Regions from separate parts of the Halomonas sp. KM007 genome, predicted to be linked through region 2. Evidence: predicted binding sites of a transcription regulator. Region 2 holds the regulator's gene; the other holds the start of a gene.
What was found. The regulator FliA, encoded in region 2, starts transcription of late flagellar genes. The targets are predictions, from matches to a motif close to CTAAAGTTNNNNNNNNNNCNGCCGATA.
Positions count from the first base shown of each region.

Region 1: fliD (flagellar filament capping protein FliD) is a predicted target of FliA. The motif match lies at 2,471-2,497, and genes of this name have one in related genera.

Region 1 is NZ_CP136131.1:2,440,094-2,444,244, forward strand. It holds gene RVM27_RS11500 (DNA adenine methylase) at 1-60, shown strand, start outside; partial or broken gene RVM27_RS11505 (IS5/IS1182 family transposase) at 98-223, opposite strand; gene RVM27_RS11510 (hypothetical protein) at 338-658, opposite strand; gene fliD (flagellar filament capping protein FliD) at 1,001-2,368, shown strand; gene fliD (flagellar filament capping protein FliD) at 2,602-4,005, shown strand.
Region 2 is NZ_CP136131.1:1,683,330-1,687,480, forward strand. It holds gene RVM27_RS07860 (sensor domain-containing diguanylate cyclase) at 1-703, opposite strand, end outside; gene RVM27_RS07865 (OmpA/MotB family protein) at 727-1,398, opposite strand; gene RVM27_RS07870 (motility protein A) at 1,403-2,218, opposite strand; gene RVM27_RS07875 (RNA polymerase sigma factor FliA) at 2,258-2,962, opposite strand; gene RVM27_RS07880 (flagellar protein FlhE) at 2,989-3,402, opposite strand; gene RVM27_RS07885 (hypothetical protein) at 3,484-4,083, opposite strand; gene flhF (flagellar biosynthesis GTPase FlhF) at 4,080-4,151, opposite strand, start outside.

The sequences.
Region 1 (4,151 bases), 760 kb from region 2:
CCCAGAAGATCGGTGCAATCCGCAGCCAGATCCGCGAATGGCGCTCTCGTGAAGACATAAACCAGAGTGAAGAACGTGTTCTGATCGCAGACCTAGGTCATGTTGACAAATGGCGGAGCCAGAGGCGGATCGACGTGATGTCGATGAAGCCCAGGAAGCTTTCGGCGGTCTTGTCGTAGCGGGTGGCGACGCGACGGGCATTCTTGAGCTTGTTGAAGCGCCTGGGGCCACCATCCCCGTTAGCACGCCAAGCGCCCGCTTCCCCCAGCGGGCGTTTTTTTATGGGTTTCAGTTGGCTCAAGCCGCTTGTTTGTCCAGGCGCGTCATTCGCTTGGCTTCACGCGCAGTCGGCGGCGCCTTGGCCAAACATATCGAACATCAATTCGCGGCCCATGCCCGTCAACACCCAGCGGCCATAACTGTTGTAGGTGGCGGCACCGCTCTCTTCCAACACCTGCTGGCACATGGCCCAGCCAGTTTGCTGCTGGCGCAGCGTGTTCAGCTCATGGCGGGACAATCCGCGTTGCGACAAGGTGATGGTTTCAAGGACGTGGCCGCTTTCGTAAAGCAGCTCGGCAGCACGGGAAAGGCAGTGACGCAGGCTGCGTTGCAGATGAAAGGCAGCGCTGGAGGCCTGAGATAACGCTTCTGCGGGCATGGATGACTCCTGCAATCGCACGGAAAAGGGGATGTGCTGCGGTGCATTATAAATGAGCAGGGGCGTTAGACCAAGGTCTATGTTGAACCATGAGGGGCGCGCAGGGTGGTTGCCACATGTCTGCAACGTAAAGCCCGTAGATTTCACTTGTGAGCCGCTGAAATTCGCCTTTGCCAACACAATGCGCTCAGCAAGAAATCAGCAAGAAAATAATGAAAAATTGGATGAACCCTAAAGACTGGGGTTAAATGGCCGAAGGTTATTAGTAATACAGCACACTGTTAAACGATTCATTGGCGTCGGAGCACATAGCGAGGCGTATAAACTAAAGGACATTAGCGTATGGCTTCCATTTCATCATTGGGTATCGGTTCAGGGCTTGATCTCAACGGCTTGCTAGACCAACTGCAAGAAGCCGAGCGGGGCAAGCTGCAGCCCATCGAGCGGCAACTGGAAACCCAGCAGACCAAAATTTCCGCCTACGGCCAGCTGCAAAGCGCCATGTCTCAGTTTCAAACGGCGGCGGCGGCGCTCAACGACAGCGCCCTGTACGAAAGCCTGTCAACCAACGTTGGTGGCAGCGCCATTACGGCCGCCGCTGATGGCGAAGCGCAGCCTGGCAGCTACAGCGTAACGGTTGAAACGCTAGCAACCCGCGGCACTCTGGCTTCTAAAGGCGTTACAGCTGTGGATGACGTACTCACCACTGCAGAGGAAACGCTTACCTTTACTTTTGGTAATGGCAACACTCAGGATGTCACCATTGCGGCAGATAGCACCCTCGAAGGTATACGGGATGCCATCAACGCAAAGGAAGATTCGGGTGTTAACGCTACGATTGTATACGATGGCACCGACTATCGGTTGTCGCTGAGTTCAAGTGAAACAGGCGCTGATGCATCCATTAGCAGCTTCTCAATTACTGGGGGCGTTGCACTTGAAGCAGATGGTGGCGTAGATGTTAATGGCGACAGTACAGGCACACATCAAAGCGGCACAGACGCCGCGCTGAATGTGAATGGCATCGCCATCACTAGTCCTACCAACCAAGTAGAGGGCGCCATTCAAGGGGTCACGCTCAACCTGCAAGAAGAAGGCACCAGCACCGTGGCCGTAGAACAAGACACCCGCGCCGTTCGAGAGGCAATCACCAGCTTCGTAGACGCCTACAACGACCTGAAAGGAACCATTGGTGAACTCGGCTTTAATGCCGAAACGGGCGTTGCTGGCGAATTGACCGGCGATAGCGCCATGCGCACAGTCGAATCGCGCTTACGCAGTGTGTTAAGCGGTGGCATGGAAGGCGAGTTCTCCATGCTGAGCGATATCGGCGTTACCCTTCAGCGCGATGGCACTTTGGCCGTCGATAGCGACAAGTTAGATGATGCCATTGCCAACAACCAGGAGGCGCTTTCCACCTTCTTTGCAGGCGACGCCAGCGACGCGGGCATGGCCGGTCAAGTGAACCAAACCATTGAGCAGCTGTTAGGTAGTAATGGCACGGTGGCAGGCGCGATTTCAGGCGCTGAAAACCGCGTCGAGTCATTGGGAGAGCGTTATCTGCGCATGGAGCAATCCATCGAGCAGACCATTTCTCGCTATCGTACCCAGTTTGGCCAATTGGATAGCATGATTGCCCAAATGAACCAGACCAGCGATTACCTTACCCAGCAGTTTGATGCGTTGGACGCCCAACTGGGCCGCCGCTAAGCGCTCTCCCGCCTTACCTTACGCCTGCTGGAAACAGCAGGCGTTTTTGTGACTGGCATACTTTATTACGTGCAGGCAAAGCTTAAAAAAACACTCACCCCATTCAAGTTTTCCGCTGATGCGCCGATAATGACTTTACATTTGATCGCTCTGCTTAACCCCCCCTTCAGGAGCGACGACACAAGCGCGTTCATCGCGCATGGGTTTAGCCTTTTGCACCGAGGAACATCTGCATGGCGACAATAACCTCTCTAGGCGTTGGCTCTGGCCTGGATCTCACCGGCTTGCTGGATCAGCTACAGGCTGCGGAACGCGGCAAGCTCGTGCCCATTACCCGCCAAAAAGAGCAGCAGCAGGCCAAAATTTCGGCTTTCGGCCAGCTGCAAACGTCGCTGAACGGATTTCAGGATGCGCTGGCTAAAATCAACGACCCCAAACTCTACCAAAGTCTTTCCGCCAACGTGCGGGGCGATGCCATTAAAGCCACCACCACCGCCAGCGCGCTGCCCGGCAGCTACCGAGTAGAGGTGTCGCAGTTGGCCACTTCTGGCACCCTGGCATCCAACCGCATCACGGGTGAAAAAAATGCCGCGCTAGACCTGCAGGGGGCTACGGCCATACGGCTCAATTTTGGCGGCGCAGATTCGGTTGATATTGCCATGGCCCCCAACAGCAGCCTGGAAGCCATTCGTAACGCCATTAACGCCCACAAGGATGCAGGCGTTAACGCCACCATCATCAACGATGGCCAAGGCTACCGGCTGGCGCTCAGTTCTAAAAACACTGGGGCGGATGCCTCTATTGCCAGCTTTAGCTTTGTCGATGCCAGCCAAGACCCGGCAGTAACCGTGGCAGGGCCCTTTGCTGAAGATGCCGCCACCAAGCGAGCCGGTGAGGATGCCGCGCTCACGGTCAACGGCATTTCCATTAGCAGTGCCAACAACCAAATAGAAGGTGCCATTCAAGGGGTCACGCTGAACCTGGCCGAACTCAGCATTGCCGATGGCGAAACCGCCACCAGCACCATTACTGTCGAACGAGACACCCTCAAGCAGCGCGAAGCCATTAACGGCTTCGTGAAAGCGTTCAACGACCTGAAAGGCACCATTGCCAAGCTCACCAGCTTTACCGGCGACAGCGAAACCGCAGGCGAACTGGTTGGCGACAGCACCGTGCGCACCATTGAAAGTCGCTTGCGTAGCGTGTTGACCGGTGGTGTGGAAGGTGGCGAGCTGGGCACCCTGAACCAGTTAGGCATTACCCTGCAACGAGACGGCACGCTGGAAATGGATGACGATACAATCAGCGATCTAGTCGCCAATAACCCCCAAGCACTCAGCGACTTTTTCGTAGGTGGTGAAGCAGGGAATGGCTTGGCAGCCCAGCTCGACAGCACCGTAGAGCGAATGCTTGGCGATAACGGAGTAGTAAAGCTGGCCATTAGCGGTGCCGAAAACCGCGTGAAAAGCCTAGACGAACGCTTTGAACGCATGGAAGTGACCATCGAGCGCACCATCAGCCGCTACCGCACCCAGTTCGGCCAGTTAGACGCGATGATTGCGCAGATGAACAGCATGAGTACTTATCTGACTCAGCAGTTTGATGCGCTAGATGCACAGCTAGGGCGCAAGAGGTAGCCGCTACCAATTGCCCGAAGCCCCCATCGTAAGGGGGCTTTGTTGCTGTGCGCCAGGCATGGCGCGTAGCGCCTTGATAGGCGCTGTTCCTGGGGGTGGTGCCTCAGGATGACTTGGGGGTGAAAGTCCCCTGCACGCCCGGTAAG
Region 2 (4,151 bases):
GCTGCAGATAGACGCGCCGCTCGGCAGCCGGCGCACGCAAGAAGCAGTTGCGCAGGTTGGCCGTGACGTCTGCGGGCACCAGGGGCTCGGTGTCGGCGGTGACGTCTTGAATCAAGCGCACCGGATGACGTTCGTAGGCATGCCGCAAGGCCAGTGGGAAATCGCTGGCCGGAAACCGTTGCCCGCGCAGCCCTGCCAAGCGCCCCGTACACTTTTCGGCCACGATGAGCCCATGCCAATCGCCGTCGAAATGGCACACCGAGACGCGCTCGTGCCCGGTCAACTCCTGAACGGCACCGACCAGGTAGTCCAGCAGTTCCTCCTGGTGCGTGGCTTCGGCCAGGCGCACCAGGCGCTCATTGAGCGTTCCCAGCAGGCGCTGCTTGCCCATCGGGGGCAATGGCTCTATTTCGACGACGACGTGTCGGTCTGTTCGATAGGCCTGGAGTTGAAAGCGCGTATCGACGGTGGCTCGGCGAAAAGTGAGCGGGCCGGATAGGCGGGGCTGCCCTTGCAGTTCATGGCGCAGCCGCTGGCTGAGCCGCTTGCCCAGCAGAGACGTCAGCGTAGGGGGCGGCTGCTCGTTGGTGGGTAACCCCAGTAATGCCGCCAGGTTGCGGCTGACGGCCTGAACCTGCCGCACGTCGGTATCCAGTACCAAGACAGCGCCAAAGGACTGCAGTCGAGAATGATGCGTCGACACGAAGATAGCCTCGAGATAGTGCTTTACCCCTCGACCTGCTGTTTGAGCAGCAGTTCAACGCGTCGGTTGGCAGCTCGCCCTTCCGAGGTAGCGTTACTTTCCATGGGTTGGGTGTCGGCATAGCCAACCGCCCGCATACGAGAAATGGCGATACCCTGACGCTCCAACTGGCGCACCACGGCAATGGCGCGACCCGTGGAAAGCTCCCAGTTAGAGGGAAAGCGCGGGGTGGCAATGGGCACGTTATCGGTATGCCCTTCCACCGATATTTGGCCTTCGAACGTTTGGAGTACTGACGTGAGACCTTCTAACACGATCAGGCCCTGAGGCGTTAGCACATCGCTACCACTGGAAAACAACAGGCTGTCGTCGATGCGCAGGGTGATGCCCTCACGACCCTGCGAGACACTGACCCCAGGAATATCCAGCCCCGCCATCTGCGACTGCACGCCGTCGTGACGTGGATGAATACCGGTGGCCAATGAGGCCAACGGCATGGCCATGATGGCACTGGCCGGCCCCATGGCATCGCTCTCCCTCCCTTCGCCACCGCCAGGAGGCGTCAGCGCCAGCAAGAGCACGAACAGGGTAATCAGCAGCGTCAAGACGTCCAGGTAACTGGTCAGCCACCCTTCGTCGCTCTCGCCCGCTGCCGCTGGCAGTTCCAGCGCAAACCGTGCCTCGTGATTGAGCATGGCGCTACCCTTTCAACGCCGAATCGACGCCTGGGCGCGGCTTGACGCTCGCATCACGGATTTCGTCGTGGTAGTTGGCCACGAACGAGTTCAACGTCTCTTCGATGAACGACGGCAAGCGACGCTTGGTAATGAGAGAAATGCCTTCCAGCACCATGTTCATGGTGATCAGGCGCTCTTCGGTCCGCCGCTCCAGTTTGACGGCAATGGGCTTGAAGACCAGATTGGCCAGCAGAATACCGTAAAACGTGGTGAGCAGCGCCACGGCCATACGTGGGCCGATCACCTGCAGATCGCCCGCATCCATGACTTCCAGCATGTTGACCAGCCCCACCAGCGTACCAATCATGCCAAAGGCCGGCGCATAGGTGGCCATGGTGCGGAAAATCTGCGCTTCGGCATGCTCACGCGCCTTCAGCCTTGCGATCCGCCAGCGCAGCATGTCGAAAATTTCATCTTCCTTGGTGTTGGCAATCACCAGTTGAATACCGGTGCGCAGAAACGGGTTGCGCGTATGCTCCAGCTCCCGCTCTACCGCTCGGACATCGCCCTTGAACCATAACCGCGACATGGCCACCAGCTCGCCGATATCATCGCGCACATAGGTGTTCTCGCGGCGGAATACCAGGCCTACCAGGCGCACTACCCGCAGTACCTCCTTCAAGGGGTAGCTGATGAACGTCGCCGCTAGGGTACCGGTAATGACGATGGCCAGACCAGGCAAGTTGATAAAGCTTTCTGGCGACTCTGCGGTAAAGAACAGCACGCTTATCAACAACAGCATGCTGGCAAATATGCCGATCAACGTAGAGGGGTTCATCAACGGCTCCTTGCCGGTTAACGTGAGAGGATAAGAAGGTCAATCTTGGTCGCTCAAGCGGGCACGAAGGCGGCTGACGGCCTGGCTATGCAGTTGCGATACCCGCGATTCGGTGACGCCCAGTACCGCCCCCACCTCTTTGAGGTTCATCTCTTCCTGGTAATACAGGGCCATCAGCAGTTTTTCACGCTCGGGCAACGCCTCGATCGCTTCGATCAGAGTGTGCCGCTGCTGCTCGTCGAGCAGTTGTTCGAAAGGGCGATTGGCGCTGCCTTCGTCCCCGGCTGGCTCACCGCCATCGGCCACCAGTTCCTCGAAGGGCAGTAGCTGCCCGCTATTGGTGTCGTTGAGCAGCTGTTGATAGTCGCTCAGCGGCATCTCCAGCTCACGGGCAATTTCCACCTCTTCAGGGGGCCTGCCCAGCGTCTGCTCCAAACGGCGTACGGTTTCATCGACTGCGCGGGCAGAGCGGCGCACGCTGCGCGGCAGCCAGTCCCGAGTGCGCAGTTCATCCATCATGGCGCCCCGAATGCGTTGGCTGGCGAACGTGGCAAACGTCGCGCCCTGTGCGGCATCAAAGCGACCCAGTGCCTCCAGCAAGCCCACCATGCCCGCTTGAATCAGATCATCCAGCTCGATACTGGCGGGCAACCTGACCTGCAGTGTCAAGGCCTGACGTCTCACCAGTGGCATGTATTGAGTTAACAGCTCACTCTGCTTGATCCTGCCTTGTGCTGTATACATCCTATTGCCTCACGGCTAAACGATCTTTACTGATAATTCACGATGACCTGCAGCCCCTGTACGCGCACGGGCCGTTGCCCCGGCGACAGCGCAAAGCGCAAATGAAGCGGCGCGTTGGCTTCCAGACCTGCCAGTGCCATGGTGCTGCCACGCATGCCACTCAGGGGCACGCATTGTGCAGGATGGCATAGCCAGGCGTTGACAGGCGCATGGGCAGGCGCCTCGAAACGCCATTGCACCCTCGCCAATGTCGCGTCGCCCAGCGGTATGCCCGCCGGAGGCCTGATGGCCTGGCTGCTGCTCGCCCGATCGCTCATGGCCACCATCACCGCGGGCATTTGACTGCTCCAGCTACCTGTCGCCGCCCGCGCCGATTCACCCACAACCAGCGATAACACCAGCACCCACGCGGCGCTGGAGAGAAACACGCTCCATGTCACTGTTGACCACTTTGCGGTGTTGATCAATGTTCGTAGCAACATCGTCTGTAGAGGCATTGCCGGTCCCTTGTCATGGGGTCATCAACGAGCCAGTAGCAACAGCTCTATTTGCAAATAGTGCGCAGCGGCATCACGCAGGTTGTCCAGCAAGCCCTGACGCGGGAGGTGCGGCTCGTGCAGGGCCAGCAGGCGGCGCGGCCCCCCTTGCTCACGCATCTGGCGTAGGGCACGGTACATGCTCGCGAAGGCCTCGGCGTCACTGCTCACCCATAGCGCCCAGTGAGGGTGATGCGCCAAGGCAGCCATCGACCCTGCCTCGGGGCTTGCCACCTTGACGTCCCACTCCTGAGGATCGCCCGCCCACTGGCGCCCCAGCGATGCCCACTGCGCCAAGCGACCTTTGACCTTGTCGACGTGCACGGCACCCGCTGAGCTCAACCCCACAATGACCAGTGTGCGTGTCGGGCGGGGGGCCGTTACGTTCGCTGCCGCACTTGCGACCTCCTTGGGAGCGGTTTCCGAAGCGTCCGCGCCAACGTTCGTTTGCGCCACTTCCTTGTCTGAAGTGGAAGTATCGACACTCGGCGCGTCGGCCGCAGGCTCGTCAGGTTGCTCGCCTCGCTGCTGGCGCTGCAAATCTGCCCATTTTCTCAGCCCGGCAGCCTGATCCTGGCCATTCATAGCACATCCTCGAGGCTGACACTGCCCAGTTGCCGAATGGCATCTCGGGCCATCAACACATGCAGCAG